3 regions of the Lysobacter yananisis genome follow, and region 1 is predicted to be linked to each of the others. Evidence: predicted binding sites of a transcription regulator. Region 1 holds the regulator's gene; each other region holds the start of a gene.
What was found. Region 1 encodes sigma-54, which starts transcription at its own class of promoters, with help from an activator protein. Its sites were predicted from a motif close to TGGCACGNGCNTTGC; they were not measured.
Positions count from the first base shown of each region.

Region 2: the regulator sigma-54 is predicted to act here: its motif matches at 5,432-5,446, upstream of pgaA (poly-beta-1,6 N-acetyl-D-glucosamine export porin PgaA).
Region 3: the regulator sigma-54 is predicted to act here: its motif matches at 4,156-4,170, upstream of glnA (type I glutamate--ammonia ligase).

Region 1 is NZ_CP133568.1:159,412-169,306, reverse strand. It holds gene ptsP (phosphoenolpyruvate--protein phosphotransferase) at 1-1,139, opposite strand, end outside; gene RDV84_RS00830 (HPr family phosphocarrier protein) at 1,153-1,422, opposite strand; gene RDV84_RS00825 (PTS sugar transporter subunit IIA) at 1,545-1,937, opposite strand; gene RDV84_RS00820 (hypothetical protein) at 2,362-2,673, opposite strand; gene RDV84_RS00815 (EF-hand domain-containing protein) at 2,738-3,136, opposite strand; gene rapZ (RNase adapter RapZ) at 3,615-4,469, opposite strand; gene hprK (HPr(Ser) kinase/phosphatase) at 4,532-5,482, opposite strand; gene RDV84_RS00800 (PTS sugar transporter subunit IIA) at 5,625-6,089, opposite strand; gene hpf (ribosome hibernation-promoting factor, HPF/YfiA family) at 6,144-6,479, opposite strand; gene RDV84_RS00790 (RNA polymerase factor sigma-54) at 6,804-8,252, opposite strand; gene lptB (LPS export ABC transporter ATP-binding protein) at 8,353-9,072, opposite strand; gene lptA (lipopolysaccharide transport periplasmic protein LptA) at 9,072-9,671, opposite strand; gene lptC (LPS export ABC transporter periplasmic protein LptC) at 9,652-9,895, opposite strand, start outside.
Region 2 is NZ_CP133568.1:5,532,616-5,542,510, reverse strand. It holds gene pgaC (poly-beta-1,6-N-acetyl-D-glucosamine synthase) at 1-1,188, opposite strand, end outside; gene pgaB (poly-beta-1,6-N-acetyl-D-glucosamine N-deacetylase PgaB) at 1,300-3,246, opposite strand; gene pgaA (poly-beta-1,6 N-acetyl-D-glucosamine export porin PgaA) at 3,249-5,351, opposite strand; gene RDV84_RS22705 (hypothetical protein) at 5,527-5,826, opposite strand; gene RDV84_RS22700 (GH92 family glycosyl hydrolase) at 5,801-9,151, shown strand; gene RDV84_RS22695 (hypothetical protein) at 9,640-9,895, shown strand, end outside.
Region 3 is NZ_CP133568.1:1,825,634-1,835,528, forward strand. It holds gene RDV84_RS07735 (RDD family protein) at 1-464, shown strand, start outside; gene RDV84_RS07740 (META and DUF4377 domain-containing protein) at 547-1,404, opposite strand; gene RDV84_RS07745 (hypothetical protein) at 1,495-2,418, opposite strand; gene RDV84_RS07750 (DUF2750 domain-containing protein) at 2,572-3,141, opposite strand; gene RDV84_RS07755 (undecaprenyl-diphosphate phosphatase) at 3,152-3,958, opposite strand; gene glnA (type I glutamate--ammonia ligase) at 4,252-5,661, shown strand; gene RDV84_RS07765 (GNAT family N-acetyltransferase) at 5,789-6,244, shown strand; gene RDV84_RS07770 (TorF family putative porin) at 6,469-7,308, shown strand; gene RDV84_RS07775 (P-II family nitrogen regulator) at 7,346-7,684, shown strand; gene RDV84_RS07780 (ammonium transporter) at 7,776-9,107, shown strand; gene RDV84_RS07785 (2OG-Fe(II) oxygenase) at 9,287-9,895, opposite strand, start outside.

The DNA.
Region 1 (9,895 bases):
AGGATCGCGCGCAACTGGGTCTCCAGCAGGCCGTCGCGCGCCATCGACAAGCGCACGCCGCGCACGCCCAGCGCCGGATTGGGTTCGTCGCGCAGGGCCAGGCCGGTCTTGTCGGCCTTGTCCGCGCCCAGGTCGAGGGTGCGGATGGTGACGACGCGGCCGGTCATGCCCAGCACCACGTCGCGGTAGGCGCGGAACTGTTCGTCCTCGTCGGGCAGCTCGTGGCGCTGCAGGAACAGGAACTCGGTGCGGTACAGGCCGACGCCGGCGGCGCCGAGCGCGTGCGCCTCGGCCACGTCCTCGCGCGATTCGGCGTTGGCGTAGAGCTTGATGTCGACGCCGTCGAGGGTGATGGTCGGCTCGCGCCGCAACCGGTGCAGCTGCTTGCGCTCGCGCGCCAGCTCGCGCACCCGCGCGCGGTGCGCGCGCAGGTCGTCGGCGTTGGGTTCCAGGATCACCGTGCCGGTGCCGCCGTCGACCACCACCGCGTCGCCGTCGTTGATCTTCAGCAGCGCCTGCGCGGTGCCCACCACCAGCGGCAGGTGCAGGCTGCGCGCCAGGATCGCGCTGTGCGACAGCGCGCTGCCGGCGGAGGTGACGATCGCCATCACTCCCTGCGTCTGCAGCTGCGCCAGTTCGGCCGGGGCGACGTTGTCGGCGATCAGGATCTCGCCGGCCACGCCCTGGGTGTCGTGGTCGCGCCGGTGCAGGGCGGCGTGGATGCGGCCGATGACCTGGTCGATGTCGTCCACGCGGCTGCGGAAATACGCGTCGTCCATCGCCTCGAACACCGAGGCGATGCGGTCGCGCTGCAGGCGCAGGGCGTAATCGGCGGCGTAGTGGCCGGTGCGGATCAGCGCGTCCAGGCCCTGCAGCAGCTCCGGGTCGTCGAGCAGCAGGGTGTGCAGGTCGAGGAACTCGCCGACCTCGTGCGCGAGCGCGCCGTGCAGGCGCTCGCGCAGGACGTGGATCTCGCCGCGGACGGTGTCGATGGCCGCGTGCAGCCGCGCCAGTTCGCTCTCGACCTGGTCGCGGCCGATGCGTTCCTCGGCGACTTCCAGCGCATGCGGCAGCCGTACCCGGGCGCGCCCCAGCGCGCTGCCCCGCGATGCGCCGACTCCATGGAATTCCTGCCGCATCCGCGCCTCCGGCTCAGCTGTCTTCGTCGAAACGGCGTTCGAACAGGGCGACTACGGCCTCGGCCGCGTTGGCCTCGTCCTCGCCGTCGACGCGCAGTTTGACGTGGGTGCCCTGGCCGGCGGCGAGCAGCATCACGCCCATGATGCTCTTGGCGTTGACCTCGCGGCCCTTGGCGGTGAGCGTGGCGTTGCTGCGGAAGGCCGACAGCACCTGCACCAGCTTGGCGGTGGCGCGGGCGTGCAGGCCCAGTCGGTTGGAAACGGTGAGTTCGCGTTCGATCATGTCGGGGTCCTCAGGCAATGGTCAAACGCAGCGTGCGCGGACGGCAGTGATGTATTGCGGCTTGCTTCATGCGTTCAAGGGGCTTCCTGTCGAGACGGCGGCGTCGCGGCGACGCCGCCGCATCATGCGTCGTCGTGCAGCACGCCGTTGCGGGCGCCGGCCGCGGCGACCGCGGGCAATCGGTCGAGGTCCAGTTCCGCGTAGTTCATCACCCGCAGCAGCATCGGCAGGTTCAGCGCCGAGACCCGCCGCACCGGCGTGCCGAGCCGGGCCACGCGCGCGGCGAGGTTGCTCGGCGAGGCGCCGTACAGGTCGGTCAGCAGCAGCACGCCGTCGCCGCCGTCGACCCGGCGCAGCGCCGCGCTGGCCTGCGGCAGCAACTGGTCGAGGTCGGCGTCGAAGGGTACTTCGAACGCTTCGGCGCGCAGCGGCAGCGGATTCAACAGACGGCCGGCGACCTGCAGCATCGCGCTGCCGACTCCGGTGTGGGTGATGAGAAGGACGCCTACGGACATGCCTCCAACTTAACAGAGCACGGTGACAGGCCGGAAGCGCCCGAACGGTCGATCCGCGGCCGCGGAGGGGAGGGCGCGCGGGACGGTGCGTGCCGGATGCGCGCCGAACGCGGCGGCGTGGGCGCCAAACGGCGCGAACGCGCCGGCAATGGGCCGGTTGCGATGGGCGGGTTTGCGCTGATGCGGGGCGCCGGCCTGCAGCGGTGCGATGAGCGCAGCGAGGGAAGATCTCCGCGGCGGAGCGGGTATGAGGCCGCGTCCGGAGCGGGGTAGCGCCAAGCGCGGCGGAGCTGGGCGGCCGTAGCGTCCGTGCCGACCCGACGCGGCGCGCCCGTCCGGCCGGCTGCGAACGCCGGTTCGCTCGCCCGCCGCCGGCAAAAAAAGGCCGCCCGAAGGCGGCCCTTGCCATGAAACCTCGCGTCGCCTACTGCTTCGGCGGGGTCTCGGTCTGTCCCTTGTTGCGGCCTTCGTCCGGCGGCGGCGGCGCGGTCGCGGCCGGGTCGGCCGGCGGCGCATCGGCGGGCGGGGTGTCTGCCGGCGGCGGCATATCGGCCGGCGGCGCGCCGGCGTCCGCGGGCGGGGTGGTGTCGGCCGGGGCGACCGGACCGGCCGCCGGGTCCGGCGGCGGCGCCTGCTCGGGCTGCTTGCAGGCGCCCAGCAGGACGGCGGCGAATGCGGCGCTGAGCGCCAGGGCCAGCGAACGCGGACGCAGGGTGCGGGTGTCGTGCTTGCTCATCTCGATCCTTTGCTGACCGGGTCAGCGCGTTGGGGGGAGGGCGGCCGGCGGGCCGAGGCGGCGGTCAGCGGTCGCCGCTGCCCTTGTTCTGCCCGGCCTGGTATTCCGACAGCGACAGGTACCCGTCGCGGTCGAGGTCGTGGACGGAGAAGTTGGCGGCCAGGCGCGCGTCCATCGCGGCCTCGTCGCGGCTGATCTTCTGGTCGCCGTTGGCGTCGAGCTCGGTGAACGCGGCCGGACCGATGGCGTCGCTGGGCGGAGGCGGCGTGCGCGCGTCGGCGCCGCTGACGTCGTTGACCGGCGGCTCGGTGCGCTGCATCGGCGCGGTGTGGTCGCCGTGGTCGGCCGCGCGCGGCGGGGTCTGGCTTTGGGCGAAGGCGGCCGGCAGCGCGAGCGCGACGGCCAGGGTCAGCGCCAGCGTGGAACACCGGCGCGATGCGAGCGTGCGGATCATGGGGGACATGTCGCGGCTCCGTGTGAGGGGACGCCGTCGCATCGAATGCGCGGTGCGCAGCTCCGGCGTGCATCCGACATTAGGGCGCCGCGCGCAAGCGCAGCGGCACAAAGATGGGAAAATTTCGTAATTTTCAGGCGTTTTCGCCGTGCGCCGGTCGGCGGCGATTCATTCGCGGCGAGGGTATGCGCGATGGATGCGGTAACGAAGTTGCGCTGTGGGCGACGTCGTAGCCGCGCATTCGCGGTCGCGGCTCGCGCCGCTCCTACAGGGAGGCACGCAGCTTGGCGAAGCGCCTGTAGGAGCGACGCAAGTCGCGACCGCGGCAATGCGCCTACGTCGAAAGCTGCGTCGTAGTTGCGAATTCGCGGTCGCGGCTCGCACCGCACCTACAGGGAGGCACGCAGTCAGGCGAAGCGACTGTAGGAGCGACGCAAGTCGCGATCGCGCTAATGCGCCTACGACGAAAGCAGCGATCCGCCCGCGTTCAGTCCAGTTCGCGGTGATGCACCGCCACTTCGTTCCAGCCGCGCAGCCGCGCGTGTTCGGCCATGCGCTCGGCCAGGTACACCGAGCGGTGGCGGCCGCCGGTGCAGCCGAAGGCGATGGTGGCGTAGCTGCGGGTGCTGTCGCCCTGCAGCCGCGGCAGCCAGGTGTCGAGGAACTGGCCGACCTGCTCGACGTACAACTGCACGTCGGCCTGGGTCTCCAGATAGTCGCGCACGCCGGCGTCGCGTCCGGACAGCGGCCGCAGCGCCGGGTTCCAGTGCGGGTTCGGCAGGGCGCGCGCGTCGAACACGAAGTCGGCGTCGGCCGGCACGCCGCGGCGGTAGGCGAAGGATTCGAACAGCAGCGACATGCCCGCTTCCACGCCCAGACCGAATTCGGTGATGACGTGGCGGCGCAATTGGTGGATGTTGAATTCGCTGGTATCGACGATGGCGTCGGCGATCTGGCGCAGCGGCTTGAGCACCTGCCGCTCCAGCGAGATCGCATCGGCCAGGGCCAGCCCGAACTGGCTCAGCGGATGGCGCCGGCGGGTGTCGGCGTAGCGCTTGAGCAGCACCGCGTCGCTGGATTCGAAGAACACCAGGCGCGGATCGGCGCCGAGCGCGCCGACCGCCGACAGCCACTCGGGGATGTTGGCCAGGTCGCTGTGGCGGTTGCGCACGTCGATGCCGACCGCGAGCTTGGTCGGCATGCCGTCCTCGGCCTTGATCACGTTCTGCACGAACTGCGGCAGCAACTCGGCCGGCAGGTTGTCGACGCAGTAGAAACCCAGGTCTTCGAAGGTGTTCAGCGCCACCGACTTGCCCGAGCCGGACATGCCGCTGACGATCACCAGGGTGAAACCGCTCGCCTCGGCCGCGTGGTGGGCCCCGGCCGGGCTGGACTCGACGCCGCTCACGATTCTCCGCGCTCCAGAAAGTTGCTGTGCCGGGCGATGAACGCCGCGGCGGGGTCGAGGCCCTTCATGCGCAGGCTGTGCAGGCGCGTGGCCGCTTCGGTCAGCACCGCGAGGTTGCGGCCCGGCATGACCGGCAGGGTGATCATCGGCACGTCGAGGTCGAGCACCCGGCGCAGGCTGGTGTCGCCGGTCAGGCGTTCGATGCCGGTGGCCTTGGGTTCGCTCATCGGCTTGGTCAGGTGCACGATCAGGCGCAGGTACTTGTTGTTCTTGACCGCGGTGTCGCCGAACATCTGGCGGATGTTGAGCACGCCCAGGCCGCGCACTTCCAGCAGGTCCTGCAACATGTCCGGGCAGGTGCCGTCGAGCACGTCGGGAGCGATCTGGGTGAATTCGGGCGCATCGTCGGCGACCAGCCGATGCCCGCGCGTGACCAGCTCCAGCGCCAGTTCGCTCTTGCCCGATCCGGATTCGCCGGTGATCAGCACGCCGATCGAGTAGATCTCCATGAACACGCCGTGCAGGGTGATCTGCGGCGCCAGCGCACGCGCCAGATGGTATTGCAAATGGTTGAGCAGCTCATGGCCGCGGCGCGGCGACGCCCACAACGGAGTGTCGCTTTCCTCCGCGGCGATGCGCAGGTCCTCGGGGCAGGGCTGGTCCTTGCTGATGACCAGCGCCAGCGGCCGGTACTGGATGATCTTCTCGATGGTCTCCCAGCGCAGGCGCGAGTCCAGGCCGTCGAGCCAGGTCAGCTCCTCGGTGCCGAGGATCTGCACCTTGTTGGGATAGATCGCATTGAGATAGCCGGCCAGCGACGGCCGGCGCGCGACCGTGTTGACCGCCTCGACCAGGCGGCCGTCGCCGCGCTGGCCCGCGATCCAGCGCAGCGCCAGCTTCTCGCGCTGCTGTTCGAACAGTTCGCCTGCGCGGATGCTTTTGCTCATGGCGGCCAGTTTACGGGATTCGCGATGGCCGGGGCTTCGAGGCCGCGGGTCTCGTGCGGCGCGGTGCCGCGTGCGAAGCGGCGCGAACGGCGAATCCCGGATGTTCCGTCCCCGGGTTTCGCGATGACCGGGTTGCGGCCGCTCAGGCGGCGCTGCGGCGACAGCAGTCGAGCAGGCGATGGCTCAGTTCGGCCGCATCCGGCGCGCTGCGCAGGCAGTCGCGGAAGTCCGGGTCGGCGAAGCGCTCGGCCAGTTCGGCCAGCAGTTGCAGGTGCTGCTGCACGTGGTGCTCGGGCACGGCCATGGCCAGCACCAGGTCCACCGGCTCGCCGTCGGCGGCGCCGAAGTCGACCGGCTGGGCCAGGCGCAGGAACGCGCCGCAGCTGGTTTCCAGCAGCGGCGTGCGGCCGTGGGGAATGGCCACGCCGTGGCCGATGGCGGTGCTGGCCAGGCGCTCGCGTTCGCGCAGGCCCAGGTCCAGCGCGGCCGCGGTGCGCGGGTCGCCGCCGGACAGCAGGCGGGCGGCGGTTTCGAGCACTGCGTTGCGATCGCCGGGGCTTCCGAGGATCGCAACGCGCTCCGCGCTCAACAGGTCGTAAAGCGGCATGACGGCTTGGGTGTGGCTTGCGTTGCTTGGCTGGCGCGGAGTTTACGCCTGAACTCAGCCGATTTCGCCGATTTCGCCATTGCGGGCGAGGCTTTCGCCGCGATGGTGGTCGACCAGCTTGCTCTTGTGCTTCATCAGCAGGCGGTCGAGCTTGTCGGCGAGCAGGTCGATGGCGGCATACATGTCTACTGCCGCGGCGTCGCAATGCAGGGTGCGGCCGGCGAGATTGAGGGTGGCTTCGGCGCGGTGGTCGGGCTTGTCGAGACTGAGCTGGGTGCGGACGTCGAAAGGCTGGTCGTAGTGGCGTTGCAGACGGGCCAGCTTGGATTCCACGTAGTCGCGCAGGGCGGGCGTGACTTCGATCTGCTGGCCGTGGGTTTCGATACGCATCGGGGACCTCCTTCACGTCGCGGATGAATGCAGAACTTCAGAGCGTTCCAACCTGAACGTCGGAGTTCCGTCCGGCCCATCCGGACCGAAACGGAACCGGGTGACGCCCTGGCCGTGACCAGGGAGTCCAGCATCGCACGATGGGACGCGGGCGCAAGGGGCCGGCCTCATGCTTTGGTCTTAGGCGCGCGCGAAGGCCTTGATCGGGCGGGGTTTTTTCGCCGTCGTAAAGTTTTTGCAATGACAATGGGCGCAATCGGCATAAGCCGCGGCCCGGTCGCGGCGGGTGCTGAGAAGCGTCGGAACGGGCCGCGACGGCACCGCTCAGCCCATGCGCACGCGGTCCTGCGACGACGGGATGCTCATCGCCTCGCGGTACTTGGCCACAGTGCGTCGCGCCACCGGCACGCCGGTGGCCTTGAGGGTCTCGGCCAGGCGTGCGTCGGACAGCGGCTTGCGCGGGTTCTCGGCCTCGATCAGCCGCCGGATCATGGCCTGGATCGCGGTGCTGGAGGCCTCGCCGCCGGCGCCGGTGTCGATGCCGGAGGCGAAGAACGCGCGCAGCGGCACGGTGCCGCGCGGGGTGCGCGCGTACTTGCGCGCGATCGCGCGCGAGACGGTGGATTCGTGCAGGCCGATTTCGTTGGCGACCTCGCGCAGGGTCAGCGGCCGCAGCGCGCTGTCGCCGAATTCCAGGAACGCGGCCTGTTGCTTGAGCAGGCAGCGGGCGACCTTGAGCAAGGTGTCGCCGCGCGCTTCCAGGCTCTTGAGCAGCCAGCGCGCTTCCTGCAGGTGGCCGCGCAGGTAGCTGGCGTCGGCGGCGCTGGCGTGGCGGATCATGCCTTCGTAGCCGCGATGGATGCTGATGCGCGGACGCATCGCCTCCGACAGGGCGACCCGCCACAGGCCGTGCTGGCGCCAGATCACCACGTCCGGGGTGACATAGGTGTCGGTGGAGATCGCGCCCATCTGCGCGCCGGGGCGCGGATCGAGCGAGCGCAGCAACTGCACCGCGGTCTCGACCTGGGCCGGGTCGAGCTTGAGTTCGGCGGCCAGGCCCGCCACGCCGACGCGCGGCAGCCGTTCCAGCGGGCCGGAGGCGATCTGCTGCGCCAACGCCTTGCCGGGGGTGTCGTCGGACAGCGTGCCCAGTTGCAGGCCCAGGCATTCGGCCAGCGAGCGCGCGCCGGTGCCGACCGGATCGAAGCGCTGCACCTGGTGCAGCACGGTCATGACCTCGTCCTCGCCGACGCTCAGCTCCGGCGCCAGCGAATCGGCGATGGCCTGCAGCGGCTCGCGCAGGTAGCCGTCGTCGTCGATGGCCTCGATGATCGCCACGCCGATGCTGCGGTCGCGCGGTGACAGCGGGCTCAGGTGCAGCTGCCACAGCAGGTGGTCGAGCAGGGTCTCGGCGTCGGCGACCTGCTCGGCCGCGGACGAGTCGTCGTCGTGGTCGGACGGGCCGACCCGCTCGTACCAGGTCTCGCCGTCGTCCATGGTCCATTCCGGCTCGGGCGTGGATTCAGGCCCGGGGCCTTCGCCGCCGGCGCTGCCCTCGGTGCTGGAGGACGAGGTGACGGTCGACGCGTGGACCGGTTCGCCGGGCTCGGGCGCGGCCGGCTCGGTCCAGTCCAGCAGCGGATTGCTTTCCACCGCGCTCGCCAATTCGGCTTCCAGCTCGACCGCCGAGAGTTGCAGCAGGCGGATCGCCTGCCGCAATTGCGGCGTCATCACCAACTGTTGTCCGAGGGAGGCTTGGAGGCGGGGCTTCATGTTCGATGGATGACGCGACCGGTTGGGACGGCCGCCCGCACGGCGCAGGCAGCCGGGTCGCGCATCGCGGGCGTCGCCTCACGCCCGGCAACCGCAGAGGTCACAGACGGAAGGAGTCGCCCAGGTACACGCGACGGACATCGGGATTGGCCAGCAGCGCGTCCGGAGCCCCCTGCGCGAGCACGCCGCCGTCGTTCAGGATATACGCACGGTCGCAAATGCCCAAGGTTTCGCGCACGTTGTGGTCGGTGATCAGCACCCCGATGCCGCGATTCTTGAGATGGCGCACGATTCGCTGGATCTCGCCGACCGAAATCGGATCGACGCCGGCGAAGGGTTCGTCCAGCAGCATCAGCCGCGGCCGCGCGGCCAGGGCGCGGGCGATCTCCACGCGCCGGCGCTCGCCGCCGGACAGGCTGGCGCCGAGCTGGTCGGCGACGTGGGTGATCTGCAGTTCTTCCATCAGGCTGGCCTGCTCGCGCTCGATCCCGGCCTTGTCCAGGTCCTCGCGCAGTTCCAGCACCAGGCGCAGGTTGTCGGCGACGCTGAGCTTGCGGAACACCGAGGGTTCCTGCGGCAGGTAGCCCACGCCGTACTTGGCGCGCGCGTACATCGGCTCGGAGGTGATGTCCTTGCCGTCGAGCACGATCGTGCCGGCGTCGGCCGGCACCAGGCCGACGATCATGTAGAAGCAGGTGGTCTTGCCGGCGCCGTTGGGGCCGAGCAGGCCGACCACTTCGCCGGCGTCGAGGGTGAGGCCGAAATCGCGCACCACCTCGCGCTGGCGGTACGCCTTGCGCAGGCCCTGGGCGACCAGCATCAGCCGCCTCCCTTCTTGGCCGGTGCGGGCTTGGCCGGCGCCGGCTTGGCCGGTGCGGGCGCGGGCTTGGACGCCGGCGGCGGCGAAGCCGAGGCGTCCTTGTTCTTGGGCTGCAGCTGCATCGACACGCGGCTGCCGGTGCCGCCGCTCTCGACCTGGCCGGTCTTCATGTTGTAGACGATGCGCTCGCTCTTGATCGTGTCGCCGGCCTTGTCGACGAAGGCGTTGCCGGTGAGGATCACGATGTCCTTGGGCATGTCGTAGTCGACCTTGTTGGCGCGGCCGTTGAACGGCGAGCCGTCGTCGAGCTCCTGCTTCAAGGTGACCTGCGAGCCGGTCAGGGTGACGTAGCTGATGTCGCCGTTGGCGCGCTTGATGTCGGCCTTGGCGGACTTGATCTGCAGCGTGCCTTGCACGATCACCACGTTGCCGGTGAGCACGCAGGGGCCGGTGTCGCTGGCGACCGAGCAGTCGCTGCGGTCGGCGTCCACGTTCATCGGCTGGTTGCGGTCGGAGGAGCGCGCGTACGCGCTCGCGGCCGGCACCAGCAACAGGGCGGCCAGGCACAGGGCCGGCAGGTTAGCGGGCTTTCGCTTCATAGCGCGCCTTGACGTTGGATTTGAGGATGATGTTCTTGGTTTCGAGGTCGGCGTCCAGACCCAGACCGGTCAGTATAGTGCCCGGCTGGGTCATGTTGACCGCGACGTCCGAGGTCGCCTTGTTGGCGTCCGGGAAGACGTTCAGTTCCTCGGTCGCGATGTTGATCGGCTTGCCGGCGGCGTTGGTGCTGTCGGCCTTGACCTGCCCGCGCAGGCGCACTTCG
Region 2 (9,895 bases), 780 kb from region 1:
CGCGGTGACGGTGGTGAAGAAGCTCAACAGCCAATAGGCCATCGGGTACCAGATCATCCAGTAGTAGTTGCGGCCCACGCCGGTTTCGTAGCGGCGGTCGATGATGATGCTGGCGGCGAACTGCAGCAGGCAGATCAGCGCCAGGATCACGCCGTGCCACGACGGCAGCAGGGTGGTCACGCGCAACTGCGGCGGCAGTTCGACGAACAGGCCGATCGCCCACAGCGCCATGATCAGGGCCATGATGTAGGCCCAGGCGACGCTGGCCACGTACTCGGCCATCACCGCCCACATGCGGCGCTTGCGCCACGAGAACAGGTCGCGGCTGTGGCGCATCAGCACTTCCACGCCGCCCTGGGCCCAGCGCAGGCGCTGTTTCCACAGGCCCTTGAGCGTTTCGGGCATCAGGATGAAGCACATCGCGTTGGGTTCGTAGCGGATGTCCCAGTGGTCGAGCTGCAGGCGCCAGCTGATGTCGATGTCCTCGGTCACCATGCTGTCGGACCAGTAGCCGATGCGGTGCAGGGCGCTGCGCCGGAACGCGCAGATCACCCCGGACACGGTGAAGATGCGGCCGTACACGCGCTGGGCGCGCTTGATCATGCCGATGATCGAGGAGAACTCGCCGACCTGCAGACGGCCCAGCAAGGTCGAGCGGTTGCGGATGCGCGGGTTGCCGGTGACCGCGCCGACGCGCGCGCCCGAGATCAGGTGCCAGACCATCCAGTGGGTCGCGTACTCGTCGAGCAGCGCGTCGCCGTCGATGCACACCAGGTATTCCGAGCGCGCGGCCAGCGCGCCCATGCGCATGGCGTTGGCCTTGCCCAGGTTGCGGTCGAGGTGGACCACGCGCAGGCGCGGGTGGATCGCGGCGAGGCGGTTGAGCTGCTCGCCGGTGTCGTCGCGGCTGCCGTCGTTGATCGCGATGACCTCGAAGTCCGGGTAGCGCTGGGCCAGCGCGGCGCCGAGGGTCTCGTGGACGTGGTCGCCTTCGTTGTGGCAGGGGATCAGGATGCTGACGAACGGCGCCGCGTCCAGCGGCGGCGGGTCGGTGCGGCCGCGCGAGGCGCGCTCGCGGCGGAAGTAGTAGTACAGCCCGCCGGCGATCCAGAAGAACGACATCACGATCGGATAGAAGAACGCGAACTGGAACAGCGCGGTCAGCACGGGGCTGGTGGTTGGGTTCATGGCGGGGCGACGCTCCCTCGGCGGCGGCCGGTCCTGGCCGCGCGCCGTTGGTGGATTCGAAGAGGCGGTCTGCTGTGGGCGGGCTGCTCTGGCGGGCGGTTCGGGGCCGACCTACTTCTCGATGTAAGGGAAGCCGCGCGCGGACAGGATCTCGCGCGCGTCGGCGGTGGATGGGCGGTCGGCGATGAAGTCGTCCGGGTACCACGCCAGGTGGCGCGCGCCGTCGGCCTGCAGGCGGTGGACGATGCGCTTGAGCTGCGCGGCCGGGATCGGCTTGCTGTTGTCGCGCCAGTCCACGGTCTGCAGCTCGAAGATGGTGCGCGACAGGCCGCGCGGGGAAGCCTTCACCTTGGCCACCAACTGGTCGATCCAGCGCTGCGGGTCGCGGCTGTTCTCCATCCACGGCATCGCCATCACCGCGGTGTAGTCGTAGGCGTTGTTGAACGCGGCCAGGTCCTGGGCGAACCAGGCTTCGCTCTTGGGCTGCAGCACCGGGCCGGCGAACAGGTTGCGCACGGTGATCAGCTTCGGCCGCCACTTGCCGGCGGCGCGGGTCAGCGCATGGGTGAAATCGATCAGCGCCTGGGTGCGCGCGGCCGGCGCGTCGGGGGCGATGCCGCGCAGTTCGTCGTCGCGCAGCAGGGCGTCGTCGTGGAACAGAAGGCCCTCGGTGTAGCCGCTGACGGCGAGGTCTTCGTAGATCTGCGAGACGATCTCGCGGGTGCGCGGGTCGAACGGGTTGAGGCGGTGGGTCTCGGCCGGGTTGCTGGCCTTGATCGCCAACTGCGCGTCCAGCGCCTTGTCCGGCAGTTCGAAGCCGAGCACCGGCAGCCACGCGAACACCTTGACGTTGGCGCGGGTCTTGAGCTGCCAGGCGACGCGGTTGTACAGGTCCGCGCGCATCGGCAGCTGGCGGTTGGGGAAGTACATCGCGTCGGCCGAGCCGTTGCCGTCGGGGTCGGCGAAGGCCTGCAGGAACACGTGGCTGGGGCCGACCTGCTTGACCCGCTCGATCAGCTTGTCGAGGTTGCGCGCCTGCTGCGCCGGGTCGGCGTCGTAGACGTAGTCCAGGTCGACCTGCAGCGCGCGCACGCCGTCGAGTTCCTCGTCGTGGCGCAGTTCGTAGGTGAGGTCCTTGACCGTAGGGTTGTCGAACACCAGCAGGCGGGCGAGGCCGTGCAGGTCGCGGCCGACGGTCTGGTGGCGGCCTTCCAGGTCGAAGGTGACGGTCATGCCGAGCTTGTCGGCGAGGTCGTTGGTCTGGCTGTTGTAGGCCGCGTACGGCCACACCACCGACTGCGGCGACACGCCGAGTTCGCGCTTGATCTTGTCGGCGCTGGCGGCCAGGTCGCGGCGCACGCGTTCCAGGTATTGCGCCTCGGTCTCGTAGCGCTGCGCCTTGGCGTCCCATTCGCGGGTGATCGCCGCCGGCATGGTGTTGCCCTGCGGGTTGGAGGTGATGCCGCGGTGCAGGTTGTCGCTGTGTGAGGCGATCTCGATCAGGCCCGAGGCCTGCATCTCGCGCAACTGGTCCCAGGTGACGAAGTCGTCGTGGGTGAACATGCGCGGGCCGTAGTCGACCTGCTGGTCGCGCGGCAGGTCGACCCAGCCGGTCACCACCGCCATCAGCGCCGGATAGTTGTACGCGCGCAGCAGCGGGAACACGTGGGTGTAGATGCTGCGCAGGCCGTCGTCGAAGGTCAGCAGCACCGCCTTGGGCGGCAGCTTCTTCTCGCCGCGCGAGGCTTTGATCACATCGCTCAATGCGACCGGGTGGTAGCCGTGGCCGGCCAGCCAGTCCAGGTGCGCGGCGAAGTTCTGGGTGCTGACCGCGTAGGCGTCGGGATCGCCCTTGCGCGCGACGTCGTCGCGCACGTCGTGGTAGCTCAACACCAGCAATTGGTCGCCGCGGTTCTCGCGTTGCGCGGCTTCGGCGGCGCTGTAGTCCTTGTCCTCGGGCGCCTGCGCGGCGGGCGCGGCGAGGGCGGCCAGCGGCAGCGCCAGCAGCGCGGCGGCGAAGGCGCGGCGCAGCGCGGCGCGGACGGATGCGTGGCTCATGATCATTGTTCACCCCAGCGGAAACTCAGGTCGAAACCCAGGCGGTCTTCGCGGATGCCGTCGTAGACCGGGCGCGACCAGTTCACGCCGTAATCCAGCACCCGGCCGGTGCCGAAGCGCCATTCGTGTTCGTAGCGCACCTGCGGCACCCAGTGGCTGCCGAAGTTCTCCTGCCAATAAGGCCCGGCCTGCACGGTCAGGCGCTGGCGGAAGTGGCGCTCGTAGCGGCGCCAGGCCAGGTGGTCGATGCGCAGGCCGAGGTTGAGCGAGCCGTCGCGGCTGGGGTTGAAGTAGGGAATGTCGGCGTCGGTGCGGCTGGCGCGGCTGGTGTAGACGTCGGCCAGGCCGTCGATCAGCAGGTGCGGGCGGGTGTACAGGCGCTGCGCGCCGCTGAGGCCGAACGCGGTGCGGGTGTTGTCGTCGCTGTAGCGCAGTTGCTGCGCGGTCGCCGCCAGCGAGCTGCGCTCGCTCGGGGTCCAGCGCAGGCCCAGGCTCAGCGCGTCGGCGTGCAGGCCGGCGCGGCGCGCCTGCAGCGAGGCGTCCGGCGTGGTCGCGTACCACGCGGCGGTGCCTTGAAGCACGTCGCTGAAGCGCCAGCCGGCATCGAGGTAATAGCCGGTGCGGTCGCCGCTGGGCAGCCAGCGGTCGTTGCTGCGGTCCACGCCGAAGCCGACGGTCAGGCGGTCGTAGGCGTACAGCGCGCCGACGCCGGCGCGGCGGTCGTGCACGCGGTCCTTGCCGGCGTTGCCGTTTTCGTAGTCGGCCCAGGCGTCCTGCGCGTGCGCGGTCAGGCGCCAGCGGTCGCCGATCAGGGGGCTGGCGACTTCGACCTTGTGGGTCACGTCGCGCGAACCCAGCGGCGAGGCGGTGGCGCCGCGGTCGCCGTCGGAATCGCTGCGGCCGAACGTGGTGGAGACCTGCCATTGCCAGCCCAGGCGGCTGTCCCAGGAACGCCCCATCTGCTCGACCTGGACGTCGCGCGCGCGGTTTTGCAGCAGTTCGTCGTGGATCGGCCGGGCCAGGTCGACGCGGTTGTGTTCGAGCAGGCCGCCGACCTGGCCGACGCGCGCGGACACGTTGGTCGGTTCCAGGGTCTGGGCGATGCGGAAGCGTTCCAGCGCGCGGTCGGTCCAGCCGCGCTTTTGGTACAGCACGCCCAGGTCGGACTGCAGGCCGGAATTGCTCGGGCCGATCCGGGCCATCTGTTCCAGGCGCCGTTGCGCGCCGACCGTGTCTTCGCCGTACAGGCCGATCATCGCCTGCTGGCTGTCGGCGTCGTAATGGCGCCAGTTCTGGTGGCTTTGCTTGGCGCCGGGCACGCGCACGAACGCCGGCTGCGCCTGCTTGATCTTTTCCAGCTGCGCGTCGGCGTCGGCGAAGCGCTCGCTTTCCGAATAGGCATAGGCCAGCTGCAACTGCGAGTCTTCGTCCTCGGGCCACTGCCGGGTGACGGTCTCCAGCACCGTCGCGGCTTCTTCCGGATGCTTGGCCGCGAGCAGCGACTGGCCGACCTTGGCCAGCGCGTACATCGGGATCTCGACGTTCTCGGCCTGCAGCGCGCGATAGCGCTCGACGACCTCGGCGTGGCGCTCCAGGTGGTTGAGCATGATCAGTTCGTCGAAGCGCGTGCGCAGGTCGGCGCGCTGCTGCTCCGGCGTCTGCGCGGCGCGTTGCTGCGCGAGCAGGTCGCGCGCCTGGCGCATTTCGTCCAGGCGCTGTGTCTCGCTCTGCGGATAGCCGGTGCCCCACAGCACGCGGCGGGCGAAGCGGTCGGCGTTCAGACGCTGGTGCTCGGCGGCATCGAACAACTGCGGCCGGGCCTGGGCCAGCGTCCAGGCGCGCTCGGCGCCGCCGAGATCGGCCAGGGTCAGCACTTGCAGCCGGTACAGGCGGTCGTCGCCGGGGCGCGCGGCCTGGGCCGCTTCGATCCGGCCCAGCGCGGGCAGCCATTGCCGTTGCGCGCGCAGACGCTCGATCTCCGGGATGGGATCGTCGGGGGAGGGCTGCGAATTATGACGCGTTGCGGCAAAAACTGACGTTGAAGGGCAAGTTGCGATCACCGCCGCGAGCGCGACGGCGAGGGCAATAGGACGCTGTATCGGCATGGGGACCGGGTTCCGTTGAGGACGGGCACGAACAGGGTGGCTCAAAAAATGTGAAGAAAATCACAGTTTGAGACGTTGACGCAAAAGCTGTGCCAAGTAGGTGAGGGCGGCGTCGGGTTGTCGTAATTCAAGCCGTTGTTTTGATTGTATTTTTATCCGGTGAAGAGGGCGTCGATCATGCTGCGCCGCGGTTTGACAATGCGCTTTTAGATCGATTCAATTCGAATGAATGCGGGGTGGCGGCGGCGATCGTGCCGTTCGGTGAGGAGGCGCGGATGTCGGAAGTGCTCAGGTCGAAAGTGCGGATTTCGGCGGGCTCGCTGCTGCCGGCGTTGCTGGCATGCAACGCGGCCGTGGCTGCTCCGATAAGGCGCAGCCCAGCGGCGGAAGCGCGCCCAGGCCGGCGCGCGGTCGTCACGGCGACGCTGCTGGCGGCGGTCTTGGCCGCGATGTCGAGCGCGCATGCCGTGGGCAAGACGCGCGGCTTCTGGAGTTCGTTCGAACCCGCCGAACCGGCGCCGTCGCTGATCGCCGACAGCGCGCCGCGCCTGGTCGCGGCCGGCGGACCGCCCGCGGCCGCGGCGCTGACCGCCAAGCCCGATGCCGGCTTCACCGGCCTGCGCTCGCTGCGTTTCGACGGCAGCGGCGGCGGCGAGCAGCGCGCGCTGGTGTTCGAGGTCGATGTTCCGGTCGGCAAGGACAGCGAGCTGTCCTATCGGCTGTTCCCGCTGTCGGCGCGGCAACTGGATGCGAAGGCGGGCCAGCTCGACGATCTGCGCTACGCCTCCACCTTCGTCGCCCTCGATCTGGAGTTCGACGACGGCAGCCGCTTGTCGCAGCTCAAGGCGACCGATCGCTACGGCTTCGCGCTGAGCGCGCGCGGCCAGGGCGAGGCGCGGCTGCTGTATCCGGACCAGTGGAACGCGGTCGCCGCGCGCATCGGCGAGGTCGCCGCCGGCAAGCGCGTGCGCCGGATCGTGCTGGTCCACGACGGCGCGCTCGGCGCGCGCTACGGCGGTTACCTCGACGACGTGCGGATCGAACCGGCGCGCGCGCGCAAGGACAAGGAGCTCGACAAGCTCGCCGCCAAGCATCCCAGCGAATTCGTCGACACCCGCCGCGGCAGCAATTCCAACGCGCGCTTCTCGCGCGGCAACAACTTCCCGGCGGTGGCGTTGCCGCACGGCTTCAATTTCTGGACCCCGACCACCAACGCCGGCTCGCACTGGATCTACCAGTACCAGGAGCGCAACGGCGAGGCCAACCGTCCGCGCCTGGAAGCGCTGGCGTTGTCGCACGAGCCCAGCCCGTGGATGGGCGACCGCCAGGCGTTCCACATCCTGCCGGCGCCCGGCGAGGGTGCGGTCGAGTTCGACCGCGGCAAGCGTGCGCTGAGCTTCGGTCACGACCAGGAGACCGCGCGTCCGGATTACTACCGGGTGCGCTTCGACAACGGCATGGTCGCCGAGATGACCCCGACCGACCACGCCGCGATGCTGCGTTTCACCTTCCCCGGCGCCAGCGGGCGGCTGTTGTTCGACCAGCGCGACGAGCACGGCGACATCGTCCTGGATCGCGAAGCCGGCACGCTCAGCGGCTGGACCGAGAACAAGAGCAAGCTCTCCGCCGGCGCGGGGCGCTTGTATTTCCATGCGCGCTTCGACCGGCCGGTGCGCGAAGGCGAGCGGCTGCCGCGCGCGGCCGGGCGCGACCGCGTCTCGGCGTGGTACGGCTTCGAACTGGGCCGCGACCGCCGGGTGACGATGCGCATCGCCACCTCGCTGATCTCGCTGCAGCAGGCGCAGCGCAATCTGGAACTGGAGATCGGCGAAGACGACGACTTCGAGCGCGTGCGCGAACGCGCACAGGCGGCGTGGGACGCGCAGCTGGGCATCGTCCAGGTCGGCGGCGCGCCCGAGCACGAGCGGGTCACGCTGTATTCCAATCTCTATCGCCTGTTCCTGTATCCCAACAACGCCAGCGAGAACACCGGCAGCGCGCAGCAGCCGCGCTGGCAGTACGCGAGCCCGTTCGTGCCGGCGCCGGCCGACAGCCCCGCCGAGCGCAGCGGAGCGCGCATCGTCGACGGACGGGTCTACGTCAACAACGGTTTCTGGGACACCTACCGCACCGCCTGGCCGGCCTATGTGCTGCTGACGCCGACGCGCGCCGGCGAGATGATCGACGGCTTCGTCCAGCAATACCGCGACGGCGGCTGGATCGCGCGCTGGTCCTCGCCGGGCTACGCCGACCTGATGGTGGGCACCAGTTCGGACGTGGCCTTCGCCGACGCCTGGCTCAAGGGTGTGCGCAATTTCGACGTGCGCGGCTTCTATCAATCGGCGATCCGCAACGCGGCCACGGTCAGCCCGTTGGCCGGCGCCGGGCGCAAGGGCATCGAGCGCGCGCTCTTCCGCGGCTACACCGACACCAGCGCCGACGAGGGGCTGTCGTGGTCGATGGACGGCTACATCAACGACTTCGCCATCGGCCAGTTGGCCGGCGCATTGGCGAGCGAGGCCGGCGCCGACGATCCGTACCGCGCGCTCTACGCCGACGACGCGGCCTATTACCGCAACCGCGCGCTCGGCTACGTCAACCTGTTCCATCCGCGCCTGGGCTTCTTCGTCGGCCGCCACCGCGACGGCCGCTGGCGCTACACCGACAGCGAATTCGAACCGACCCGCTGGGGCGGCGACTACACCGAGACCAACGCCTGGAACATGGCCTTCCACGCGCCGCAGGACGGCGCCGGGTTGGCGTCGCTGTACGGCGGCCGCACCGCGCTGGGCAACAAGCTCGACCTGTTCTTCGCGACCCCGGGCACGTTCGAGACCGGCAGCTACGGCGGCGTCATCCACGAAATGCTGGAAGCGCGCGACGTGCGCATGGGCCAGTACGGCCACAGCAACCAGCCCTCGCACCACATTCCGTACATGTACGCGATGGCCGGGCAGCCGTGGCGGATCCAGGAGAAAGTGCGCGACATCATGGACCGGCTGTACGCCGGCAGCGAGATCGGCCAGGGCTATCCGGGCGACGAGGACAACGGCGAGATGTCGGCGTGGTGGCTGTTCAGCGCGGCCGGTTTCTACCCGCTGCGGATGGGCTCGCCGGAGTACGTGATCGGCGCGCCGCGCTTCGAGCGCATGAGCATCGCCCTGGAGAACGGCAAGCGGATCGAGATCCTCGCGCCGGGCGTGAGCGCGCGCAACCGCTACGTGCAATCGCTGAAGATCGACGGCGAGCCGTGGGAGCGGCTGACCCTGCCGCACGCGCGGCTGGCGCAGGGCGCGCTGCTGGAATTCAGGATGGGGCCGATCCCGTCGAACTGGGGCAGCGCGGCGCAGGCGCTGCCCGAATCGCTGAGCGCCGACGGCGAACCGCCGCGCCCTTGGCGCGATCTGGCGCGGCGCGACAACGCCAGCGTCGCCGGCTTGAACGCCAAGCAGACCGCGGCGCTGTTCGACGACGACGCCACCACGTCGGCGCGGCTGAACGCGCCGATGCCGCTGTTGGCGTGGAACTTCAAGACGCCGGCGACGGTGCGGCTGTACACGCTGACCTCGTCCGACAAACCCGGCGACGCCGCGGCCTGGGCCCTCCAGGGTTCCAACGACGGCCAGCAGTGGACCACGCTGGACGAGCGCCGCGACCAGGCGTTCGCGTGGCGGCGGCAGACCCGCGCGTTCGCGATCGCTGCGCCGGCGGCGTATGCGCGTTATCGGCTGCGGCTGGTGGGCGAGGGCGCGGGCGGGATCGAACTGGCCGAGGTCGAGTTGCTGGGCGAGGCGAAGTAGATCGCGCCGCAAGCGTGAAAGTCCGCGGTCGCGGCTTGCGCCGCTCCTACATGGGCGACCTGTAGGAGCGGCGCAAGCCGCGACCGCGCCAATACGACCGTCGACGCCGCTGCGATAGCCGATGCCGCTGGAACCGCCGACGCCGCGAGCGCCCGCGAATCCGCCATGACCGCCCGCGTGACCCACCGCGCGCTTTAACGCCGAACCGCCACCCACGTCGCAGCCCGTGCCCGCGCGCGCTGCGAAAGCTTCCCGGCGCGTCCCGTTTCCTGCCCGCAACGGTCCTACGCCGCCGCGCGCCGCGGCGCTAAGGTCGAGACGCGAACGCTCATGCCAGGCGCGCCGCCATCGCGCGATGCGCCGTCCGTGCGGCTGCGGCGTCCGCGCAGGCCTTTCGTCGATCAGTCCGGCCTGCCCGCTCACGCATCGCTGGCGCGTCCGCGCGGCGCGCCGGCCCCTTCGCGGATGTCTCCGCACACGAGGCCGACATGGACACGATGGAACGTAGCTCTTCCGGTTCGCGCCGCCGCGCTTTGGCGCTGGCGATTTCCCTGCTGCTGGCCGCGCCGCTCGCCCAGGCGCAGAACTTCGAGGCCTATTACGGCGATCCCGAGCCGGCCGATTCGGGCTCGGACGTGAAGGCGACCCGCGCCTGCGGCCCGGGTTCGATCACCGTCGGCACCCGCCTGGCCGGCGACACCCAACTGGCCCAGCTCAGCCGCGCCGACGACAACGGCAACCTGA
Region 3 (9,895 bases), 1.7 Mb from region 1:
CGCCGCAGGCGCAGATCCGCGCCGAACGCGCCGCGCAACTGGTCGTGGCCGGACGCATCCAGCGCCTGGTCAACTACCTCATCGACAGCACCGCCTGCGTGGCGCTGATCTTCTGCGGGCTCAGCGTCTACTCGGCGATCGACCCGGGCGTGATCGAAACGCTCAAGCAGCCCAACCCCTGGCGCGACCTGTTGATGACCGCGCTGGTGCTGCTGGTGTACTACGTGCCGATGGAGGGCATGTTCGGCGTCACCCTCGGCAAGCTGGTGACCAACACCCGCGTGGTCGACGAACAGGGCCGTCCGCCGAGCTGGGGCCAGGTGCTGGCCCGCACCGTCGCCCGGCTGATCCCGTTCGAGCAGTTCACCATCCTGTTCTCGCCGGCCGCGCGCCCGACCGCATGGCACGACCGCCTGCCCAAGACGCTGGTGGTGCGCGCGCAGCCGACGCCGGCGTCGCGCTGACGCTGCGCGAAAAAAAGCCCGGCCGCGCGAGCGGCCGGGCTTTTCGTTGGCGTTCGAGGCCGCGCCCGTGCGCGAGCCGCGCTTATTTCGCGTTCGGCGCCGGCACCGATTCGCTCTCGACCACCATGTCGAGCACGTAGGCGACCGACGATGCGTCGGCCGGCGGGTTCTTGACGTCGAACTTCTTCACCCGCACCACGTTGCGGATGCCGGCTTCGTGCTGGTAACCCTCGATGTCCTGGTACAGGAAGTGCCACTCGTCGCTGGGCTTGAGTGCGACGCCGTTGGCGTCGTACGCGCGCTCGCGCACCCACAGGCACTGATGGTTCGGGATCAGCGGGTGCGAGCACTTGCGCAGCTGCGAATCCACTTCCAGGAACATCGTGGTGCCGGCGCTGCCGTAGCGGGTTTCCGCGGTCGGCTCGCCGCTGAGGGTGAGCTTGGCGCCGCTGGCGGTGGTCAGCAGCAGGCGCGGGCTCGGCGGCTCGCCTTCGATGGCGTAGCTGGCCTTGCCCTTGAGCTGCTCGCTGATGGCGGTGTCCATCTGCATCAGGCGCTGGTCCTGGCAGGCCATCAGCGTGGTGCGGAAATCGCTGATGTCGAGGCGGTCGCCGTCGAGCTTGAAGCCGGCGCCGACGTGGTTGCAGCCGCCGGAGACGCCGAGGTTGTCGCCGACGAAGCTCAGCTTCAGGCCGTACTTGCCTTCGCGCTGCAGCAGCGCGATCGGCTTGCCGGCGGCATCGACGGCGCTGTCGAGGTTCCAGGTGAAGCCGCGCAGGTTGATGCGCGCGGCCGGCGCGGCGTCGTTCTTGATCGTCGCATCGACCTTGGGCTTGGACATGTCGGCACCCTTGTCGGCGGAGGTCGAGGGCGCGGCGCAGGCGGCGAGCAGGACGCTGGACAGCGCGGCGGCGAGAAGCAGGGGACGTTGGATGTTCATGGGGCGCAATGATCCGGGGTGAGTCGCGAAAAACAGATGAACGCAGCGCCGCGAGGCGTGGGGTTTTGCGCGTTCAGGCGCGGGTCGGGCTCATGGCGCGGCCGTCGCGGTCGTGAGGCCGTCGCTGTGCGTCCGGGCGATGTCTTCGTAGCGCGACACGTAGTCGACGACGTAGATGCCGACCGAGCACTGCTTGCCGCTCAGGCTGGGGTAGTGGCGCGTCTCCAGCACTTGGTGCTGGTTGTCCTGCATGCGCCGGCCGTCGAAGGCGTGCCGCGGCAGGGTGAACCATTCCGACGCGGGCTGCGGCCCGCCGTTCGCCCAGCGCAGCTTGCGCGCCGATACGCAGTCGGGCCTGGGCGCGTTGAGCGGCCCGCAACCGGTCGAGCACCGCTTCAGTCCCGCGGCGATTTCCAGGTTCACGCGCTCGCCCTTGGCGCCGTAGGCCGCATCCGTGGTCTGCAGGATGAAATGGGTGCCGTCGGCGCCGATCAGATGCAGGCGCTGGGCCGTGCCGCTGCCTTCCAGCCAATGCTCGAACGGCGGCGCGAGGTGAGCGGAGAGCAGTTGGTCCATCGCCAGCGGACGTTCGCTCCAGGTGCCGACCGCGGTCGAGACGAAGCCGCCGCCTTGCTTGCGCAGGCCCGATCGGGTCGGTACGAAGGAGGCGATGCGCGAGCCGTCGACCTGGTAGTACATCGAGATCTCGTTGGCGCCGCCGCTGAAGCTCATGCGGTCCGGGCCGAATTGCAGATAAATCTGATCGAGCGCATCGGCCTGCAGCAGCGGCAGCGCGTTGCCGTCGGCGCGCGTGGCCAGTTGCACCTGCCAGCGGTATTCGCGCAGGTCGGCGCTGCTGGCGCTGCGTCGCGGCAGCGGGGCGAACGTCGGGTCCGCCGATTCGTCGATGCGGTAGCCGCCCGGCTTGGCGTACACCGCAACGGCGTAGGCGGCGGGCAGCGCTAGGACGACGGCGGCTATGGCGATGCGCAGGGGCGACAGCAACGCGGGCATGGCGATCTCCATATCGGGGCGCACAGCCTGAGGCACGACGGCGCGCGCCGCGCGCATCGATCTGCGATGGCGCTCGCACTATCGAAGAATCGCCGCGGTTGCGGCGATGCGAGCGGGTCCTGGGTCTGTGTTAGCGGGCCTGCGGCCGCGCGCTCAGTCGCCCTTGGGCTTGGCGAACTTCTGCGCCAGCGCGCGCTGCGCCTGGGCGAGGTCGAGCGCGGCGGGGGCGCCGGCGGAATCGTCGCCGGCATCGCCGTCCGTCTCGTCCGCTTCCGTCGCCGCGTCGGCGTCGGACTCGGCGATCAGCGCATCGAGGTGTTCGAGCAACTGCGCCGGCGCGACCACCGCGCACTGCATCGCCAGATCGGGAAACGCGCCGACGCCGACGCCGGCCTCGTCCATCGCCGCGGCGGCGCGCTCGCGCCAGGCGGCCAGCTCGCGCGCGGCCGGCGCATAGCCGGCCAAATTCGGCGATTGCGCGCGCGCTTGCGCCAGCGCGGCGCGCGCGGTCGCGGCCGAGGGCCAGGCCGGCAACAGTTCCTGGCCTTCGCCGTCGAACAGGGTCAGCAGGTATTCGCCCGATTCGGCCACCCAGAAGCGGCCGCTGTCGGCGACCGCGGCGAGGAACGCGGCATAGCGTTCGGCGGCGGACAGCGCCTGGTCCTCGAGCAGTTCCTGCTCCAGGCCCGCGGCGTCGGCGTGCGGTGCGTGCGGATCGGACATGGCGGGTTCCTCAGCTGCCGGCCGGCATCAGCCACAGCAGGGCGACGCCGAACACGAGACGGTAGATCGCGAACGCGGTGAAGCGGTGGCTCTGGATGTAGCGCAGCAGCCATTTCACCGCGATGAAGGCGGTCACCGCCGAGGCGACGAAGGCCACCGCCAGCGCGCTCCAGTCTTCCTGCGCCGCGGCCGGGGTGCCGATCACGCCCATCAGCTCGTAGCCGCTGGCGGCGAACATGGTCGGGATGCCGACCAGGAACGCGAACTCGGTCGCCGCCGCGCGCGAGGTGGTGCCGGCGAGCAGGGCGACGAAGATCGTCGCCGCCGAGCGCGAGGTGCCCGGGAACACACCGGCCACGACCTGGGCGATGCCGACCAGGGTCGCCACCGTCCAGGTGATGTCGCTGCGCTCGCCGAGCGCGGCGGCGCGCCGGGCGGCGAAATGCTCGGCCGCGATCATCCACACGCCGCCGAGCACCAGCGCCCAGGCGATCGGAGTGACGTGGTCGGGCAGGGTGAAGCCGGCCTTCTTGACCACGATGCCGAGTACGCCGGTGATGCCGAAGGCGAGCCCGAGCTTGAGCAGGTAGTCGAGGTTGTCGCGCTGGGTGAAGCCGACCGCGAGCCCCCACAGGCGCTTCCAGTAGATCACCACCACCGCCAGGATCGCGCCGGCCTGGATCGAGATGTTGAACAGGTCCGAGCGCGCGCCGAGCCAGTGCTGGGCGATCAGCAGGTGGCCGGTGCTGGAGATCGGGAGGAATTCGGTGATGCCTTCGATGATGCCGAGGAGCAGGGCGGCTAAGAGGTCGGTCATTGGGGCCGGTGGGGAATGGGAATCGGGAATGGCGCGGCGTCGCGGTCGGGGGAAGCGCCGCCGGCGGGTCAGAATAACGGAAAGGCTTTTGCCCAAATTGGTGCGAAGCGGGTTTGTATTGCACGATATTGGTGCAAAAGCCTGTAGTGCTTAGTCGGTCATCCTTTCGAATCAATCGCTTGCGCCGCCATCGGGCTTGGCACGCGACTTGCTTTGTTACGTGGAGGCGCACATGCAGGCGCAGCACGGCCCCGCGTTGTCCGACCCCCCTTTACTCATCCGGATCCAGGCACATGTCCCTCGAACACGTCGAAAAGCTCATCAAGGACCACAAGGTCGAATTCGTCGATCTGCGCTTCACCGACATGCGTGGCGTGCAGCACCACGTGACCTTCCCCAAGTCGATCGTCGAGCCGGCGCTGTTCGAGGACGGCAAGATGTTCGACGGGTCCTCGATCAGCGGCTGGAAGGGCATCAACGAGTCGGACATGATCCTGCTGCCCGACGCCTCGACCGCGTTCCTGGATCCGTTCACCGCCGATCCGACCCTGGTGCTGACCTGCGACATCCTCGACCCGGCGACCATGCAGGCCTATTCGCGCGATCCGCGCGGCGTCGCCAAGCGCGCCGAGGCCTACCTGAAGTCCAGCGGCGTCGCCGACCAGGCCTTCTTCGGCCCTGAGCCCGAGTTCTTCATCTTCGACTCGGTGCGTTACGCCAACGACATGGGCCACACCTTCTTCCACGTCGATTCGGAAGAAGCCGCGTGGAACTCGGGCAAGGAATACGAAGGCGGCAACAGCGGCTACCGTCCGGGCGTGAAGGGCGGCTATTTCCCGGTCGCCCCGCTCGATTCGCTGCACGACATCCGCGCCGAGATGTGCAAGACGCTGGAGCAGGTCGGCATCGAAGTCGAAGTGCACCACCACGAAGTCGCCAACGCCGGCCAGTGCGAGATCGGCACCAAGTTCAACTCGCTGGTCGCCAAGGCCGACGAGTTGCTGACGATGAAGTACATCATCAAGAACGTCGCCCACCGCAACGGCAAGACCGCGACCTTCATGCCCAAGCCGCTGGTCGGCGACAACGGCAGCGGCATGCACGTGCACCAGTCCTTCGCCAAGGGCGGCGTGAACCTGTTCTCCGGCGACGGCTACGGCGGCCTGTCGCAGATGGCGCTGTGGTACATCGGCGGCGTGTTCAAGCACGCGCGCGCGATCAACGCCTTCACCAACTCGGGCACCAACAGCTACAAGCGCCTGGTCCCGGGCTACGAGGCGCCGGTGATGCTGGCGTACTCGGCGCGCAACCGCTCGGCGAGCTGCCGCATTCCGTACGTGGCCAACCCGAAGGCGCGCCGCATCGAAATGCGCTTCCCCGACCCGATCCAGTCGGGCTACCTGACCTTCGCCGCGCTGATGATGGCCGGCCTGGACGGCATCAAGAACCAGATCGACCCGGGCGCGCCGAGCGACAAGGACCTGTACGACCTGCCGCCGGAAGAAGAGAAGGGCATCCCGACCGTTTGCCATTCGCTCGACCAGGCCCTGGAAGCGCTGGACAAGGACCGCGACTTCCTCAAGGCCGGCGGCGTGTTCACCGACGACTTCATCGACGGCTACATCGCGCTGAAGATGCAGGAAGTGACCAAGTTCCGCGCGGCGACGCATCCGCTGGAATACCAGATGTACTACGCCGTCTGACGGCGCCGCGGCGCGGCCGCATCGCGCGGCCGCGTTGCCTGTCCAACGATCGATGCTCCCAGGGCGGCGGCCTCGCGCCGGCGCCTTCGGGATGTGTTTTGCCTTGCAAACGCAGGAGCGGCGACCGATGCAGATCCGCGAAGGCCAGCTCGACCGTCCCGAAGTGATCGCGCTGCTGCGCGAACACCTGCAGGGCATGGCCGAACTGTCGCCGCCGGAAAGCATCCACGCGCTCGACCTCGACGGCCTCAAGCATCCGCGCATCAGCTTCTGGAGCGTGTGGGACGGCGGCGAACTGCTCGGCTGCGGCGCGCTCAAGCAGTTGGATGCGGAGCACGGCGAGATCAAGTCGATGCGCACCGCCGACGCGCACCGCCGGCGCGGGGTGGCCGCGGCGATGCTCGAACACATTCTCGATGAAGCGGCGCGGCGCGCGTACCGGCGCCTGAGCCTGGAAACCGGCTCGATGGAAGGATTCGGCCCGGCGCGCAGCCTCTACGCGCGCTACGGCTTCGACTACTGCGGGCCCTTCGCCGACTATCGCGACGATCCCCACAGCGTGTTCATGAGCAAGACCTTGTAACCCGCACGGCCCGAAGCGAACGCTTCGGGCCGTGTTCGTTTGGGCGGCTTTCGATTTCGACTTCAACCAGGAGAACGCGCACGACGGGTCAAGCCCGCCGCGGGGGCGGCTTGTTTCCGAAAACGGCGAGAACGACGACGAAGCGTTCCGCCGCATCCCGCACGAGAGCTTCCATCGCGAAGCAATGACCGGGGAGGGGCCACCGCTTATGAGGAGCCTGCGTCATGTCGTCTCACACCAGCGAAACCACCACCGATGCCGTCGCCATCACGGCGTCCCGCGTCAGGACGACGCCCGCACATGCTCCGAAACAGAAACACGCATCGCGACGCGCGCTGCTGGCGCTGGCGCTCGCCTGCGCGGCGGCGCCGGCGTTCGCCGGCACGTCGGGCTCGATCGCGCTGACCACGGACTACCTGTTCCGCGGCGTGTCCCAGACCAACCAGAAACCGGCGCTGCAGGCCGGCATCGAGTACGCCCACGACAACGGCTTCTACGTCGGCGCGTGGGGCAGCAACGTCAGTTGGCTGTCGGACACGGTCGTCGTCGGCGACGACATCTCCAGCAGCCTGGAAATCGACGCTTACCTGGGCTATCGCGGCAAGGCCGGCGAAATCTTTTCCTACGACGTCGGCGTGCTGACCTACTACTACCCGGGCAGCTATCCGTCCGGCTTCAACAGCCCCAACACGACCGAGATCTACGTCGGCGGCACGCTTGCGCCGAGCGAGACGGTATCGATCGGGCTCAAGTACTCGTATTCGGTCACCGACCTGTTCGGCTACGCCGATTCCGACGGCTCGGGCTATCTCGACGCCAGCCTCAACTGGACCTTCCAGCCAGGCTGGGCGCTGAACCTGCACGGCGGCAAGCAGTGGATCGAAGGCAACAAGGCCTTCGAGTACACCGACTGGAAGCTCGGCGTGACCAAGAGCTTCGACAACGGGTTCTCGGTCGCCGCGGCCTACAGCGATACCGACGCCGAGAAAGCGCTCTACACCAACGCCCACGGCAACTTCCTGGCCGACAGCGCCTTCACCCTCACGTTGAGCAAAGCGTTCTGACGCCGCGCCGCACACCCGCCTACACAGGAGCTGCGAGATGAAACTGATCATCGCGATCATCCGCCCGTTCAAGCTCGACGAAGTGCGCGAAGCGCTCACCGAAGTCGGCGTGTCGGGCATCACCGTCACCGAGGTCAAGGGCTTCGGCCGGCAGAAGGGCCACACCGAGCTGTACCGCGGCGCCGAGTACGTCGTCGATTTCCTGCCCAAGCTGAAGATCGAATGCGCCGTGCCCGACGGCCAGCTCGACGCGGCGCTGGAAGCGATCCAGAACGCCGCGCGCACCGGCAAGGTCGGCGACGGAAAGATCATCGTCCTGCCGGTGGAGAACACGGTGCGCATCCGCACCGGCGAACTCGACGACGACGCGTTGTGACGACGAGCCCTTTGACTACGGCCTGCGAGAGATTCCCATGAAGTACGCGAAGACCTTCGACGACCGCTCGCGCGAGCGGATGTGCAAGACGATGTTGTGGACCGCGCTGCCGCTGGCGGCGCTGCTGGCGTTCGCCCCGGCCCACGCCCAGGACGCGGCGGCTGCGGCCGAAGCGGCCAAGCCGGTGGTCGACAAGGGCGACGTCGCCTGGATGCTGACCTCGACCCTGTTGGTGCTGTTGATGACCGTGCCCGGCCTGGCGCTGTTCTACGGCGGGCTGGTGCGCTCCAAGAACGTGCTGTCGGTGCTGATGCAGGTGTTGGCGGTGTTCTCGCTGATCGTGCTGCTGTGGGTGACGTACGGCTACTCGCTGGCGTTCGCCGGCGGCAACGCCTTCATCGGCACCTTCGACAAGCTGTTACTCAAGGGCGTGGACAAGGACTCGCTGGCGGCGACCTTCACCGCCGGCGTAGCCCTGCCCGAGTACGTGTTCGTGGCGTTCCAGTCGACCTTCGCCGGGATCACCGGCGCGCTGATCGTCGGCGCGTTCGCCGAGCGGATCAAGTTCGCCGCGGTGCTGCTGTTCGCGGCGATCTGGTTCACCTTCGCCTACCTGCCGATCGCGCACATGGTCTGGTACGGGCCGGACGGTTATCTGTTCGCCAAGGGCGCGATCGACTTCGCCGGCGGCACCGTGGTGCACATCAACGCCGGCATCGCCGGCCTGGTCGGCGCCTATTTCGTCGGCAAGCGGGTGGGCTACGGACGCGAGGCGCTCAAGCCGCACAACGTCACCTTCACCATGATCGGCGCGTCGCTGCTGTGGGTGGGCTGGTTCGGCTTCAACGCCGGTTCCAACCTGGAAGCCACCTCCGGCGCGGCGTTGGCGTTCCTCAACACCTTGCTGGCCACCGCCGCGGCGGCGCTGGCGTGGAGCCTGGTGGAGAAGATCGCCAAGGGCAAGTCGTCGATGCTCGGCGGCGCCTCGGGCGTGGTCGCCGGATTGGTCGCGATCACCCCGGCCTGCGGCACGGTCGGCCCGTTCGGCGCGATCGCCATCGGCGCCATCGCCGGCGCGGCCTGCGTGTGGGGCGTGCACGGGCTCAAGCGCCTGCTGCGCGCCGACGACGCGCTCGACGTGTTCGGCGTGCACGGCCTGGGCGGCATCATCGGCGCGCTGCTGACCGGCGTGTTCAGCGCGCCGGCGCTGGGCGGCTTCGGGCTCGGCGCGGGCAACGAGACCATCGCCGCGCAGGTCGGCGTGCAGGCGCTGGGCGTGGCGATCACGGTGGTGTGGTCGGGGCTGGTGTCGGTGGTTGCGTTCGTGATCGTCAAGGCCGTGGTCGGCTTGCGCGTGGCCGAGGAAGCCGAGCGCGAGGGCCTGGACATCACCACGCATGGCGAGTCGGCGTACGAGAACTGAGTGGATGCCCCTCTCCCGTTCGCGGGAGAGGGGCGATGGCGCGTGTTGGCGTTGCGCCGTAGGCGTGGTGTCGCGGTCGCGGCTTGCGCCGCTCCTACAGTCGGATACGAATCCGCGGTCGCTACCTGTAGGAGCGGCGCAAGCCGCGACCGCGATACCCCGACTACGGCGAAACCCGATCACCCCGTCCGCAGCACGCCATCGTAGCCGCAACTGAGCAACCGGCCGTCTTCCAGCAACAACGCATCGGTAGCGAAGTTGTCGTGCCGCCGTTCGTCCAGCAGCGTCCCGTCGCGCGTCCACACCCGCACCCGCCCATCCTCGCCGCAACTGACCAGGCGCCCGTCGCCGAGCCAACGCACCCGTCGCACCGCGGCCTCGTGCGCGGGCCAGTCGCGCTCGCACCGCAGCGCGCCGTCGACGGCGTACGCGAGGCGGACTCGGCCGTCGACGCCGGCGAAAGCGACGCAGGCGCCGCCTGCGTCCGCGCGAACGTCGACGCTGCGCAGCGGCGCGCCGCAATCGATGCTGGCCACGCGCTCGCCGCGTCGCGCATCCCACCACGCCAGTTCGGCGTCCTCGCTGGCGCTGAGCAGTCCCGAGCCGCCGAGCGCGCACAGCGACCATACCCAGCCTGCGTGCGCGGCCCAGCCGCCGAGCGGCTCGCCGTCGTCGCGCCACAGGGCGATGCGGCCGTCGGCCGCGCCGCTGGCCAGGCGGCCGTCGCCGAGCCGGGCCAGGCACAGCGCCGCGGCGTCGTGAGCGACCTCGCTGCGAAGGCAGCGCCC